4 regions of the Roseomonas chloroacetimidivorans genome follow, and region 4 is predicted to be linked to each of the others. Evidence: predicted binding sites of a transcription regulator. Region 4 holds the regulator's gene; each other region holds the start of a gene.
The links. The regulator LexA, encoded in region 4, represses DNA repair genes until DNA is damaged. The targets are predictions, from matches to a motif close to TGTTCTANNTANGTTC.
Positions count from the first base shown of each region.

Region 1: ACO1BU_RS27855 (S24 family peptidase) is a predicted target of LexA. The motif match lies at 1,259-1,274, and genes of this name have one in related genera.
Region 2: ACO1BU_RS05545 (type IA DNA topoisomerase) is a predicted target of LexA. The motif match lies at 1,603-1,618, and genes of this name have one in related genera.
Region 3: ACO1BU_RS16640 (PA0069 family radical SAM protein) is a predicted target of LexA. The motif match lies at 2,266-2,281, and genes of this name have one in related genera.

Region 1 is NZ_JBNBZS010000063.1:14,473-18,238, forward strand. It holds gene ACO1BU_RS27840 (portal protein) at 1-88, opposite strand, end outside; gene ACO1BU_RS27845 (hypothetical protein) at 271-759, opposite strand; gene ACO1BU_RS27850 (hypothetical protein) at 791-1,234, opposite strand; gene ACO1BU_RS27855 (S24 family peptidase) at 1,359-1,994, shown strand; gene ACO1BU_RS27860 (aminotransferase class V-fold PLP-dependent enzyme) at 2,044-3,156, shown strand; gene ACO1BU_RS27865 (phosphatidylglycerol lysyltransferase domain-containing protein) at 3,254-3,766, opposite strand, start outside.
Region 2 is NZ_JBNBZS010000005.1:49,468-53,233, forward strand. It holds gene ACO1BU_RS05545 (type IA DNA topoisomerase) at 1-1,587, opposite strand, end outside; gene dinB (DNA polymerase IV) at 2,162-3,202, shown strand; gene ACO1BU_RS05555 (aldehyde dehydrogenase) at 3,462-3,766, shown strand, end outside.
Region 3 is NZ_JBNBZS010000020.1:64,380-68,145, forward strand. It holds gene ACO1BU_RS16635 (ABC transporter substrate-binding protein) at 1-906, shown strand, start outside; gene ACO1BU_RS16640 (PA0069 family radical SAM protein) at 1,054-2,199, opposite strand; gene ACO1BU_RS16645 (tetratricopeptide repeat protein) at 2,605-3,766, shown strand, end outside.
Region 4 is NZ_JBNBZS010000001.1:87,211-90,976, reverse strand. It holds gene ACO1BU_RS00415 (ComEC/Rec2 family competence protein) at 1-1,355, shown strand, start outside; gene lexA (transcriptional repressor LexA) at 1,412-2,146, opposite strand; gene ACO1BU_RS00405 (molybdopterin molybdotransferase MoeA) at 2,253-3,458, opposite strand; gene moaC (cyclic pyranopterin monophosphate synthase MoaC) at 3,458-3,766, opposite strand, start outside.

The DNA.
Region 1 (3,766 bases), on a different contig from region 4:
GGTCATAGCAATCGCGCCACACGCTTTCCCAGGGACGGCGGCGATCCAGCGCGCGCTCGGCGCGGAGAATGATTTCGTCGGGCGTCATGCCGCGCCACCTCGCGGCGCGGGATCAATCCTGTCGCCCATGGGCCTGCTCGCTCCTGTCTGCGGAAACCCCGGCCCGAAAAAGCACAAGCCCGGCGCCGGAGGGGTCCGGGCCGGGCTTGCGAGGATCAGGGGATCGGGAGGTCATCGGCGGGCGCAACTCGCCCGTTGATAAGAGGCGTTCTACCCGCCGAATCCCGGAATGTCAAGAAGATTTTCCTTATTAGGAAAATTTCTCCTGAGGCGCTGGAATAGTCCGTGCGGCGTCAAGGCAAAGGGTGCACCCGGCCCCAGCAGCGCCCGGCAGAGCGACACACAGGAAAAGGGCACCACGCCCGGCCATGTTCGCGACGGCTGTCCCGGCACGAAGGGCCCCAGCACACGACACCCGGCGCGCCGCCAGAAACCGGGCAGATCAAAGCCCGCCCCCACCCCCAGCCGTGTGACCAGCAACCGCCCCGAGAGCGGGTCGAGCACCGTCCAGCCCGCCGCATCCCGCAACCCCGCGAAGCAATGGCGGAAGCCCGGTCGCAGCAGCCGCATCCACCCCTGATCCGCTCCACCGCCGAAAGCGATCCATAAATCCTGTGTCAGTGACGCAGCGGCCCTGCGGTGGCCCGGCCCCGAATGCAGATCGCCGCCCTGGTTTCCCGGGGCGGCGATCAGATCCATCGCCGTTACGATCGGCGCTCCCTGCATGGTGTCAGATGAGCCTGGAAGTCGGAAAATCCACGACACCAGCCGATGCGCCGGGCCCCTGCGGCCCGGCCACGATACCCTTCATGCGCAGCGGCCAGTCCAACCGGTCCAGCGCCTCACGCCACAACCGGTGGTCGCCGCGCTCGCGCAGGGAAGCCGGGTCGGGGGCGGTACCACGCTCCCCCCAGATCCGCAGGATACGGGCATGGGCCAGTTCAATCCGGCGCTGGCGGTAGAGCCGGTCCAGGCACTTCACCACGTCGTCGGGCTCACAGGGCCGGACGACCAAGCCCCGGCCGGCAACGATTCGCGCTCCGTCGCGCCGGGCAACCAAGGCGGCCATGGTCCAGAACCAAGCCTCCTCTGCACTGCGGAAGGGCTGGACCTTGTCCAGGCTGGAAAGGGTCGGCGCTGTGGTGCGGAGCGCACCGGAAGCGGGACGGGTCATCGGGGGCTGATCCTCGCCGGTTGTGAACACAACAAGAACATCCACCCACGCGGTCGTGACCGTCAAGGTGAATCTGAGATGGAATTCCTGTTGCTCACAGATTTCGCGCCTATAAGATGCCGGGATGCAGCACGGCGATATCTGGCGGGCGATCGACGCCCTAGCGGCCGAGAACGGCCTGTCAGCCTCAGGCCTTGCCCGCAAGGCAGGCCTCGATCCGACTGCCTTCAACCCGTCCAAGCGAACCGGGCCGGACGGCCGGGCCCGCTGGCCCTCCACGGAGAGCGTCGCCAAGGTCCTGGCCGCCACAGGCACCGGCATGGACGAATTCGCGAGTCTCATCACCGGCAACATCCGCGCCGCCGTCCGCCCCAGCCGCCGCATCCCGCTCATCGGCCTCGCCCAGGCCGGCAGCAGCGGCTACTTCGATGATGGCGGCTACCCCGTCGGCGGCGGCTGGGACGAGATCAGCCTGCCCGAGATCGGTGATCCCAACGCCTATGCCCTGGAGATCAGTGGTGACTCGATGGAGCCGGTGTTCCGGGACGGCGACGTCATCATCGTCGCTCCCAGCGCCCCCGTCCGCCGCGGCGACCGTGTGGTGGTCCGCACCCGGGGCGGTGAGGTGATGGCGAAGGAACTGCTGCGCCAGTCCGCACGGCGCGTGGAACTCGCCAGCCTTAACCCCGCTCATCCCAATTACAGCTTCGAACTGGAGGAGCTGACCTGGATGCATCGCATCGTCTGGGCCAGCCAATAAGCACCCGGAGGTAGCCTCTCGCGCGAATCGGGCCCAGGCTGGCGCTGCCATGCCCACCGAGCCCCTCTTCGACCCCGCCGATTTCCGTATCCAGCCGGGCCTCGCCCATCTCTGCGCCGGCGGGGAAACAGCCTTCCTGCACCGCCACGACGCAGCCCTGCAGCGCTACGCCGCTGACAAGAGTTCCGGCATGCCCGGCCGCGCCGCGCAGGAGGCGCAGGTGGAGCGGGCCCGCGCCCTTGCCGCCCGTGCCTGGGGCGCCACGCCTGAGGATATCGGCTTCGTCTCCAGCGTGGCCGAGGGTGTTTCGATGCTGGTCGAGAGCCTGGACTGGCAACCCGGAGACGCGGTCTGCCTGGACCCGGACGAATACCCCTCCGTCGCCCTTCCTGCCCTGATGCGCCAAGGCATCGAACCCCTGTTTGTGCCGATGCACGACCCGGAGGCCGTGGCCCGCGCCGCTGGCCGCCGCGCGCGTCTGATCGCGGTCAGCCATGTTTCCTACCTGACCGGGCGCCGCTACGATCTTTCCGCTCTGCGCACCGTGGCCGATCACGTCGGAGCGCTCCTCGTGGTGGACCACACCCAGGCCGCAGGCTACCTGCCCATCGAGGCGCCAATCGCCGACTTCGCCTTCGCCGCCACCTACAAATGGCTGCTCGGCATGACCGGCACCACCATCGCCTATTGGAACCGCGCCCGGCAGCCCGACTGGCGCCCGAGCACCGCCGGCTGGCACTCCGTCGCCTCTATGGTCCGGCCGGAATACAGCGCCACGCCAGTTCTTAGGCCCGACGCCATGCGTTTCACCCGCGGCAATCCCGCCCATGGCCCGCTCTATGTGCTGGCGGACGCACTGGACTACCTGGCTGGCTTCGACCCGCACGCCGTCCAGGCGCATGTTCAGGCGCTGACAACGGAGCTGCTGGCCCGCCTGCGGGACCGCGGCATCCCCTCGACCACCCCGGCCGAACCCGAGCACCACGGTGCCAGTGTCTGCATCGAGCATGCGGACTCTGCGGCAATCGTTGCGGCGCTGGAGCAGCGCGGCGTGCTCACCTGGGGCGGGCGAGGCCGCCTACGCGTCAGCTTCCATGGCTACAATGCAGATACCGATCTCGACGCGCTCATGGCGGCTCTCGACGAGACCCGGCAGGGCTGAGGAGGAAGAGCCGGGGAAATGATCCCCGGCCCTCCACTGTTTCCTGTTTTCGGAGTCGGGCATTGACGCGCCGGCGGAACCGGCGCGCTCCGAACCTTCAGTCCCCCGCAGCACCCTCAGCCAGCAGCCGCAGCACCCTCTTGGGGTCCTGATCTCCGGCCAGGGCCATCACAGTCCCGTCCGGCATCGACACTGATGCCATTCCGGCCTGCTCATAGGCGCGCAGCATCTCCGACCCGACCCCGGCAAAGGCCGGCGCCACGCCGGCCGCATCACACAGGTCGCGGAACCGCCAGATGGCATTCACCCGCGCATCCGGCGCTCCAGCCGGATCACCCTCCGCCACCCAGATCCCATCCAGCCGCCGGAAGGCGAAGCCCGCCCGGCCACCCTCGGCTAAAACCACGCCATCCGCATAGGACGGCACCCGCGCGCCCAGGGCCGCAAGCTGTGCCTGTGTGCTCTCGTCGTAATCCTCCGCCTGGATACGTGCGGGACGCAGCAGCCGGAAGGCCGCGACGAGCAGCAGCACGCCAGCCAGCCCCACCGCGAAGCGCAGCGGCGCCGGCGCGCCGTCCAGCAGCACCACCTCCCACCACGCCGCCCCGGA
Region 2 (3,766 bases), on a different contig from region 4:
GAATTCCTGCGCCTTCAGGCCGCGGATGATCTCGGCCCGGGTGGCCGGCGTGCCGATGCCCTTGGCCTCCTTCAGCCGCTCCCGCAGCCCCTCATCCTCGACGAAGCGCCAGGCATTCTGCATCGCATCGATCAGCGTGCCCTCGTTGTAGCGTGGTGGCGGCCGGGTCTCCTTGTCCTCCACCTCGGTATCCCGCAGCTGCACCGTCTCGCCGTTTCGCAGCGCCGGGAGAAGCTGCGCCTCCTCGCCCTTCTCCTCGGCCGGCTGCCAGTCCGGGAAGGCGGCGCGCCATCCCATCTCGATGGGCTGGCGGCCTGAGGCACGGAAGAGGTGGCCGCGCACATCCAGCGTGACGGTGGTCTGCCGGTAGCGGAAATCCGGCATCATCGCCGCGAGATAGGAGCGGGCGATCACGTCGAAGAGCCGCCGCTCATCGGCCGAAAGGCGCGGCCAGATCTCGCGGAGGCGCTCCACCGTGTTCACATTGGGGATCACGGCGTGGTGGCTGGCCCCGGCCAGGCCTTTGTCGTGGAAGGGGCCGCCAGCGCCACGGCGGATCACCGGCGGTTCGGGCACCGGCACCTCGCTGAAGGTGCGGCCCACACGGAGCGCCGCGACAATCCGGGGCGCGTCCGGGATCAGGCTTTCCGGCAGGTAGCGTGTCTCGGCGCGGGGATAGGTGATGACCTTCTTGCCTTCGCCATCATAAAGCTGCTGCGCCACCTCCAGCGTTCGCGCCGCCGACCAGCCGAAGCGGGAGCCGCAGAGCCGTTGCAGCGAGGGCAGGTCGTGCAGGCGGGGCGGGGATTGCCGCTTGTCCTCGACCTTTACGGCCAACGGTCCCTCGAAGCCCTCGGCCGCCGCGGCGATCGCCTCAGCATCCGCGCGCTTGAGGATGCGCTCCTTTGGGGCGTGCCGCATCCGGAAGGCGCCGGCCGCCGCTTCGGCGGTCGCCACAACCTCGAAATAGGGTTGCGGGACGAAGTTCCGGATCTCCAGCTCACGCCGGCATACGATGGCCAGGGTCGGTGTCTTCACGCGCCCCACGCCGATGACCGTGCGCGCGCCACGGGCAAGGGTGACGGTCGCCGTGCGGGTCAGGGAGAGGTTGTAGATCTGGTCCGCCTGGCGCCTGGCGACGGCGGCGGCATAGAGGCGGGCATATTCGGCATTGGGCTTGGCCCGGGCAAAGGCGTCCCGGATGGTCTGCGGGTCCTGGGCGGTAAAGATGACCCGCATGACCCGGCCGCGATATTTCAGGTGTTCCAGGATCTCCTGGCCGATCAGCTGCCCTTCGCGGTCGCAATCCGTCGCGAGCCAGACGCAGTTCGCGCGCCGGAGCGCATCCCGGATCGCCTGGAGCTTGGAGGCCTTGTTTCCACCCGATGCCGGCTTCGTGCCGTAGAGTCCCTCGGGCCGCAGCAGGATAGGGGACCAGCGCTTCCAGGCCGGCACCGCCTCCTCCGGCTCCACTAAGTCGAACAGGTGGCCCTCGGCGGGCAGGATCGCGCCGTACCGGTGCCCCACCGCCGCCCGGACGTCCTTCGCCTGGCTGGTCTTCTCAGTGATGACGATCTGTTCGGTCATGGCTGCCCTTCAGAGTGTTCTCTAAAGGTTCTGGGGCTGGTCTGCCAACCATTCGGCACGGGGGCTCCCCGGCCGATACCTGGTTTTCGGCCTCAAGAGCCTGCCCCGAGCTTGCCCTTCGCCATTCCAGACTGTGCACAAAAAAAAGGGCGGGGCCCGAAGGTCCCGCCGAGTTTAGGGAGGAAACGTCCAAGAAAGCGGCAGTCGGGATACCCGGGCTGCCGTGGCGCTCAGATAGAACGCCGGATGCCCATCGGCAACCCACGATGTTGCAACGCAAAGTTGCTGGAATGTTGTGGGGAGGTGAGGGTGACCTCGGCTCTCCCTCTGGAGGAGGCCACCACGGCCGGGCGGGCACCCGGTCCGGCTCTCCTCCCCCAAGGCCTGTTTCCCGGCCGCGTGCCGATCCGGAAGCGGCTTGGCGGCCCGGCACAGCGGGGAGGGCAGGGATCATGGAAAGGACAGTCCCCTCCCGGCCCGGCTCTGCTAGAATGGGCGGGTGTCGGATATCTCTGCGCCACCCGCCTCGCCAGCGTCGCTGTCGCCGCAGCAGAGAAAGATTATCCACATCGATATGGATGCCTTCTATGCCTCGGTCGAGCAGCGGGACCATCCAGATCTGCGCGGCAGGCCTGTCGCGGTAGGCGGCTCGCGCGAGCGGGGCGTCGTTGCCGCGGCCAGCTACGAGGCGCGGCGCTTCGGCGTACGCTCCGCCATGTCCTCGGCCATGGCACGCCGGAAATGCCCCGAGCTGGTCTTCGTGCCTCCGCGCTTCGAAGTGTACCGCGAGGTGTCGCGCCAGGTTCACGCCATCTTCGCCGAGTACACACCCATCATGGAGCCACTCTCGCTCGACGAAGCCTATCTGGACGTCACGGAGAACTTGAAGGGCCTTGCCTCGGCCACCCAGGTCGCCCGCGAGATACGCGCCCTGATCCGCGCGCACACGGGGCTGACCGCCTCTGCCGGTGTCTCCTATAATAAGTTTTTGGCGAAGCTGGCCTCCGACTATCGCAAGCCGGACGGTCTCTTCGTCATTCCCCCCGAGCGCGGCGTGGCCTTTGTGGAGCCGCTGGAAGTCGGCCGGTTCCACGGCATCGGGCCGGTCACGGCGGCCAGGATGAACGCCCTTGGCATCCACACCGGTCTGGAATTACGGCAGCAGAGCATGCCCTTTCTGCAGGAGCATTTCGGCAGAAGCGGCGCGTTCTATTACTGGATCTCCCGGGGCATCGACGAACGGCCTGTCCGGGCCGACCGGATCCGGAAATCCGTGGGGGCTGAGAACACTTTTCCTGAGGACCTGACGAGCTTCGACCAGATGCGCGAGCAGCTGCGGCCCCTGGCCGAGAAGGTCTGGGCCTATTGCGAGAGGTCGGCGATCCGGGGCCGGACCGTCACGCTGAAGATCAAATATGCCGACTTCCGGCAATTGACGCGGAGCCAGTCCTTCGCCGCGCCCGTGCCGAGCCTCCAGGTCCTGGAGAGCACGGCGCTGGACCTCCTGCGGTCCCAGTTCCCGATTCCAAAGGGCGTGCGCCTTCTGGGCATCACCCTGTCCGCGCTCAATACCGAGGAGGACGCAACGGCGCAGCAGCTGAGCCTTGCACTGTAGGGGCGCGCCTCGTCTCGGCCAGGATCGCGAGAGAAGCGACCGATGAGGCGGACGGCACGGCCGTGTCTTCCCTGTTGGCATTTGCCCGCGGACGTATGGCCCGCCCTCGGCTGCCCCGGTGCGTATTCATGAGATAGGACGCGTATCCCTGACGGGCTGATGACAAAATGGCACTGCCCATTGTGCATTTGTCGATGGCCGGCCCCGAACCACCGCCGCATCATCCGGCCCAACGAGCCTTCCGGGAAACGCGACGGTCATGGTTGAGCGCTACAAGCTGTTTATTGGCAACGAATGGTACGAGCCCCTCACCGGCGAGTGGTTCGACAGCCTCGATCCCTTCTCGGGCGAGGCCTGGGTCCAGATTCCCCGGGCCGGGGCGGCTGATGTGGACCGCGCCGTCACTGCCGCGCATGACGCTCTGTCCGGTCCCTGGGGCACGATCTCGACCTCCGACCGGGGCATGCTGCTCCACCGCCTCGGCCAGCTCATTGACCAGAACGCACAACGGCTCGCCGAGATCGAGAGCCTCGATAACGGCAAGCTGCTGAGCGAGGTCATGGG
Region 3 (3,766 bases), on a different contig from region 4:
ATCGGCAATGACGCAACCCGCGTGGCCGCCCTGCTCTCGGGCGAGGTGGACATGATCTACACCGTGCCGCCGCAGGACACGGACCGGCTGAGCCGCGCGGGCAATGTGCGGATCCATCAGCAGCCGGAACTGCGCACCGTGTTCCTGGGCATGGACCAGTCGCGCGATGAGCTGCTGAAGTCCGACGTGAAGGGGAAGAACCCCTTCCGCGATGTGCGCGTGCGCCGCGCCTTCCAGCTCGCCATCGATCTTGAGGCCATAAAGACGCGCATCATGCGCGGCCAGTCCCGTCCGACCGGGCTGATGGTCGGCCCGGGCGTGAATGGCTGGACCGAGGCGGCCGACCAGGTCGTGCGCCCCGATGTCAATCGCGCCAAGGCGCTTCTGGCCGAGGCCGGCTACCCCAATGGCTTCGGCGTGACGCTGGACTGCCCGAACGATCGCTATGTGAATGACGAGGCGATCTGCACGGCCGTTGTGTCCATGCTGGCGCGCATCGGAGTGAAGGTGACGCTGAACGCCCAGACCCGTGCGCGCTACTTCGCCGAGATCCTGGCGCCGCGCTACCAGACGAGCTTCTATCTGCTCGGCTGGACGCCGACGACCTATGACGCCCACAACACGCTCTACAACATCATGGGCACGCGGGGCGGGGCGCGCGGCGTGTTCAACTCGGGTGGCTGGAGCAATGCCCGCTTCGACGGGCTGCTGGACCAGATCGCGGTGGAGACCGACCCCGCAAAGCGCCAGCAGATGATTAACGAGGCGATGAAGATCCACGTTGACGAGGTGGGGCACATCCCACTGCATCAGCAGGTCGTCGTCTGGGCGGCCCGGAACAACATCACCCTGCAGCAGATGGCGGATAACTACTTCCCGCTGCGCTACGTGCGGGTGGGGCAGTAAGCGGCCGGCAGCTCCGGGGAAGGCTCAGCCTTCCCCGGAGCTCTTCCGCCAGGGTGAGGGAATGGCCTCAATGGAAAGGGGTCCCTGGCAGACGCCAGGGACCCCTTTCCATTGAAGGGACCAAACGGTTCTCAGGCTTCCCGGGGCTTACAGAAGCTCCAGCTGCCGCGCATCCGCCCCAGGCACGGCGAAGCGAGAGCAGTCCAGAGCGCCGTTTTCCCGCGCCTTATCCAGGCCCAGACGCTTCGTCGCCACGGCGAAGCGGCGGGCGAGCATGTCGGCATAGGGGCCGGTGCCGGTCTGTCGGGTCCCGAAGCGGGAATCATAGGTCCGGCCGGCGCGAGTTTCGCGGATCAGGGCGAGCACGCGGGCGGCGCGATCCGGCATATGGGCGTTCAGCCAGTCCTCGAACATCTGCCGGATCTCGAGGGGTAGGCGCAGCAGGACATAGCCGGCGGCGCGGGCGCCGTGTGCGTGGGAGGCCTCCAGGATCTTCTCCAGCTCGGCGTCGTTCACGCCCGGGATCATGGGGGCCGCGAGCACGCCCACCGGGATGCCGGCCCGGGCGAGCTCATGCATCGCGGCCAGACGGCGCAGGGGCGTCGCGGCGCGCGGCTCCATGGTACGGGCCAGGCGGTTGTCCAGCGTGGTGACGGAGAAGCAGACCTGGACGAGGCTGCGCGCCGCCATCCGGGTCAGGATGTCCATATCCCGCAGCACGCCAGCGGATTTGGTGACGATCGTGACGGGGTGGTTGAAGCGGTCCAGAACCTCCAGCACCTGACGGGTCAGGCCAAGGGTGCGCTCGACGGGCTGGTAGGGATCGGTGTTGGCGCCAAGCGCGATGGGGCGCGGCACATAGCCCGGCTTACGCAGCTCCTTTTCGAGCAGCGACGCCACCTCGGGCTTGAAGTGCAGGCGGGCCTCGAAATCGAGACCCGGGGAGAGACCGATCCAGGCATGGGTTGGGCGGGCATAGCAGTAGATGCAGCCGTGCTCGCAGCCGCGATACGGGTTGATGGACCGGTCGAAGCCGATATCCGGGCTGTCATTCCAGGTGAGGGCGGAGCGGGAGGTGTCCCGCGTGAGGGAGGTGGCGAGCGGCGGCAGGTCGGCCATCGCCTCGGCCAGCGTGCCCCAGCCATCGTCGAAGGCATCGGTCCGCGTCCGCTCGAACCGATTGGCGGGGTTCGAGACAGCGCCGCGGCCGCGCCGGACGCCCGGCAGCGGGGTGGAGGTGCCCCGGAGGCCGGGACGGTTCAGGAGAGGGCTGCCCAGGGTGCCGTCCGGCATGGTGGCCTCCTATTGAGTTCGCCTTGTGTTCTCCCGAATTTGGGCATTGGGGGGTGGTGACGTCAAGAACATTCAAAGAACGAAGTTGTGAAAACTGAGGCCCGACAGGGCTTTCTTGAGGGTTTGGCCTGCCTGCCGCGGATCTTCAGCACCAACGAATGTTCACTAGGCTGCAGCTTCTAACCAAATAAGGTTCCGCAGCGCAGCTGTTCGCGCGGACGACATGAAATACCGGCCCGCAGCCCTGCCGGATGGCCGTTCAATCCAGTGTACTGGCCCGGCGGGAGCATCCCTCTGGCAGGGCAATGAGGCCTGCCACCGAAATGCCACAGTTGGGGTGAGGCATGGTGCTCAGCGAAACGTGAAGCTGGCATTCTGGCAGTGCGCGCCGTTACGCTGCGCCGCATGATGCCGTCTGAGGCCCCATTCCGCTTCCCGACCCGACTCGCGCTCCGCGCGCGCTGGGGTGGCGCCGGGCGGCACAGGCGGGCCGGGTTGGTCGCCGCCGCGCTGCTGGCCGGCTGCGCTGCCGGCGGAACGCCTGGCCCAGGCGTGTCGGTGATGGATGCAGCACCGCAGCAGGTTGCCCAGGCAGCGTCTTCGGCGCCGGTGATTGTCGCGGGCCCGCGTGTTGCGGCCGCCGCCACACCGTCCGGCGTGTTCGGGGCCTATCTCGCCGGGCGTCTGGCCGCGAATGAGAGTGATGCGGGGGCGGCGGCGGATGCCCTGCTTTCCGCGCTCGCGGTGGAGCCGAATGAACCGGAGATCCTGACCCGCGCCTTCAACGCCGCCGTCATGGCTGGCCGATCCGAGGCGGTGCGACTTGCCCGGCGCATGCCGGAAAGCCAGCTTGCCGCGCTGCTTTTGTCCGGAGCGGACGCTCAGGCCGGGCGCTGGGACCGAGCGGAGGCCCGGATCCGCAGCCTGCCGCGCCAGGGCAGCGCGCAGATCCTGCAGCCGCTGCTGCTGGCCTGGGCCCAGGCCGGTCGGGGCAGTATCGATGCGGCCCTGGCCACGCTGCGGCCCTTCACAGAAGCTGGGCAGCTTCGTGGTGTGGCGGCGCTGCATGGCGCAATGATCGCCGATGTGGCGAACCGCCCGCGGGACGCGGAGCGGCTGATCCGGATTGCGGTGGCCGAGGCGGCGGAGCCGAATATGCGGCTGGCCACCATTGCCGCCGGCATCCTGGCCCGGGCGGGGCGGGAAGCGGACGGGGCGCGGATTTTTGACGCCATGTCGCTGGGAACCGACGACATCGTGCTGACGGCGAGCCCGGCGGCGCGCCGGGCGGCGCTGTCCGAGCGGGCTGTGGCCTCCCCGGTGGAGGGGATGGCGGAGGCGCAGGTGGCGCTGGGCGCGGCACTGCGTGCACAGGGGGCACCGGAGCTGTCGCTGATCCTGGCGCGGCTCTCGCTACGGCTGCGGCCGGGCTTCGCGCCCGCCCAGCTTCTGGCCGCCGAGAGCATGGCGGATGAGCGGCATGTGACCGCCGCCCTGGCCATGCTGGATGACGTTGCGAAGGATGACCCAATGGCGCCGCTGGCGGCGCTGCGCCGTGCCACGCTGT
Region 4 (3,766 bases):
TCGGAATTGGCTTCGTACTGCTGCGCGCGGCCATCGCCGCCATTCCCTGGCTGGCGCTGCGGATCGATTCCAAAGGAGGCGCGGCACTGGCGGGGCTCGTGTTGGGGGGCGCTTATACGCTGCTCACCGGGGCGGGGGTGCCAATGGTGCGCTCCTTTGTGATGGCGGCGCTGGTGACCCTTGCGGTGCTGACGGGGCGGCGGGCGCTTTCACCACGGGCCCTCGCCCTGGCGGCGGGGCTGGTCCTGCTCGCCAACCCCGCCGCGCTGACCGGGCCCTCCTTTCAGATGTCCTTCGCCGCCGTGCTGGCGCTGATCGCGGCGGCGGAGGCGCTGCGTGGGCCGAGCCGGACCTTGCGGGCGCGAGGCTGGCACGGAAGGGCGGCGCTGGTGGTGCTGGGGCTGGTCACCACTTCGCTGGTCGCAGGTGCGGCCACCACGCCCTTCGGCCTGCACCATTTCGGGCGGCTGCAGCTCTATGGCGTGGTGGCGAATGGCATCGCCGTGCCGCTGACCACCTTTGTCGTCATGCCGGCGGGGATGCTGGCCCTGTTCCTGATGCCCCTCGGGCTCGAAGGACCGGCCCTGTCCGTCATGGGTTGGGGAGTGGACGCAACGCTGCTGACCGGACGTGTCGTGGCGTCCTGGCCCGGCGCCGCATTGGCCGCGCCACCTATTCCGGGCTGGGGGCTGGGGGTCTTCGCTCTGGGCTTGTGCTGGCTTTGCCTCTGGCGCCTTCCCTGGCGCTGGGCGGGCGTGCCGGTCATGGCGCTGGGGCTGCTTTCCGGCCTGCTGGTCGTGCCGCCCGATATTCTGGTTGCGGCCGATGGGCGGATGCTCGCCCTGGCCACTCCATCCGGCGTGCTGTCCGAGCGGAGCTCCGGCGCCAACCGCCTGATCCGCGAATCCTGGTTGCGGAGCTGGGGGGAGGAGGGCGGCCTGCCCCTTCCCCGTGATGGTGAAGCGGCGCATGGCGCGGCGACCTGCACCATGTTGGCCTGCCTCCTTCGTCCGCGCCCGGAGGCGCAGGCGGCCATCCTGCTGCGCCAACCCCCGCGCGAGGCGCCCCGGCCGCGGCGTGGCCCGGCTCCGCCGCCCCCGCCGGTTCTGGTGGAGACGGGATGCGGGCAGGCGGCCATCATGATCTCGCTGGAGCCCATCCGGGGACGCTGCCGGCAGACGCCGCATGTCGACCGCATCAGCGTCTGGCGGGACGGTGCCCATGCGATCTGGCTGACCCCGGCGGGCGTGACCATCCTTTCGGACCGGGCAGCGCGGGGGCGGCGGCCCTGGGTGCCGCCAGAGCCCGTCCCGCGGACGCAGCCCCAGGCCGAGCCGCCGGCCGAGACGGAATGAAAGAAGCCCGGGGAGAATGCCTTCCCCCGGGACTCGTCATGCTTCTCTGAGGCTTTTCAGTGATAACGGCGGACCAGGCCGACAAGGCGGCCCTGCACCTTCACGCGGTCCGGGCCGAAGATGCGCGTCTCGTAGCGCGGGTTGGCCGCCTCCAGCGCGATCGAGTTGCCGCGGCGGCGCAGGCGCTTCAGCGTCACCTCGTTCTCATCCACCAGCGCGACCACGATGGCACCGTTCTCGGCGGTGTCGCCTCGGCGGATGATCACCGTGTCGCCGTCCAGGATGCCGGCTTCGATCATCGAATCGCCGGCCACCTCCAGCGCGTAATGCTCGCCGCCCCCCAGCAGCGCGGCCGGAACCTCGACGCTCTCGCCCCCGTCGCGCAGCGCCTCGATCGGCAGACCGGCGGCGATCCGGCCATAAAGCGGCAAATGCACCGCTGCGGCATCGTTCGCCGTACGCACGGCGCCGGGAAGGTTCGGCGCGAAATTTCCGCGGATAACGTTCGGCGCGAAGGCCGGGGCGGGGGCCGGGGCAGCAGCGGCCACGGCGGCCTGGGCGGCGCGGGGCGCCAGGCTGTCGGGCATACGCAGCACCTCAAGCGCACGGGCGCGATGGGCGCGGCGCTTCAGGAAGCCGCGCTCCTCCAGCGCCGTGATCAGGCGATGGATGCCGGACTTCGACTTGAGGTTCAGCGCCTCCTTCATCTCCTCGAAGGACGGAGAGAACCCGGTGTTCCGGAGGTGCTTATCAATGAAGGTGAGCAGCTCGTGCTGCTTCCGGGTGAGCATGGGCCGGCATCTCCCTGGGGGCGAGGGGGGCAGTCTTATGCACGAACAAACGGGCAACCGACACGGAAGTTCTATGAAAGTTCTCCCGCGTCGGTCAATGCCGCCTTCACACGCCCAGAGAGGAAAGTTCCACAACTTGTACGCTTGCCCCCGCCTCCAGGGCTGGCGCGTGGGGCTCCCGCAGGATCAGCGCATCCGCCCGGGCCAGGGTGGCCAGCATGGAGCTGTCCTGCACCGGGAAGGGAGTGGCCACCAGGCCGCCCGTGGGATCGCGCGAAAGGGATGCGCGGACAAAGTCCTGGCGGCGGTCATTCGCCGCCATGGGCTGCCCCAGAGCGGCGCTGCGCGTCTCGACCGGGCCGGAGCACAGGCCGGAGAGACGCCGCAAGGCCGGGATGAGAAAGACCACGGCACAGACCATGGCCGAAACCGGGTTCCCGGGCAGGCCGAGCAATGGAGTGCCGCGCAGGTCGCCCCAGATCAACGGCTTGCCCGGCCGCATCGCGATCTTCCAGAAATCCAGGGAGAAGCCCTGAGGGCCAAGTGCGGCCTGGACGAGGTCATGCTCGCCGACACTGGCGCCGCCGGTGGTCACCAGCAGGTCGCATCGTCGACCGGCTTCTGCGGCAGCGGCGATGGCGTCACGGTCGTCAGCGGCGATCGGCAGGACCAGCGGATCGGCCCCGGCCCCGCGCACCAGCCCGGCCAGGGCATGGGCGTTGGAGGAGACAATGCCGCCGGCGGGAATGGCCTCGCCGGGCAGCACGATCTCGTCGCCGGTGGCGAGGATGCCGATGCGGGGGCGGCGATGGACCTGCAGCCAAGGGTGGTTGGCAGCAGCCGCCAACCCGATGTCGCGCGCCGTCAAACGTCGGCCAGGGGACAGCAATTCGTCGCCAGCCGCGAAATCAAGGCCGGCGCGGCGTATATGGCGGCCGGCACGGGCCGCCTCGTTTACGACAACATGCCCGTCCTCAGCCGTCGCGTCCTCCTGAAGCAGGATCGCGTCGGCCCCGGGCGGCACGGTGCCACCGGTGAAGATCCGCACCGCCTCGCCCGGCTCGACCGGACCGGCGAAGGGATGCCCGGCCGGAGATGCGCCGGTCACGCGCAGCCGCGCGCCCAGCGTGGCGTCCGCGGCGCGCAGGGCATAGCCATCCATCGCCGAGACATCAGTCGGCGGCTGGGTCAGCCGCGCGAGGACGGGGCGCGCCAGCACGCGGCCCCAGGCCTCGGGGAGGGGAACAGTCTCGGGGCCGGTGGGCGACACGCCCGCGAGGATGCGCTGCAGTGCCTCCGCCACCGGGATCATCAGGGCGCCTCGTAGAGACCGGATTTTCCGCCGGATTTCCGCGTGAGGCGGACGGCCTCGATCCGCATGCCGCGATCCACAGCCTTCACCATGTCATAGATGGTCAGCGCGGCGACGGTGACGGCTGTCATCGCCTCCATCTCGACGCCAGTGCGGCCGGCCGTGCGGGCCGTGGCGGCGATCTCCACCGCATCCGGCGCGGCGAGCTCCAGGTCGATCGAGACGGAGGAGAGGGGCAGGGGGTGGCAGAGCGGGATCAGCTCGGCCGTGCGCTTGGCGGCCATGATCCCCGCCAGGCGGGCCACGCC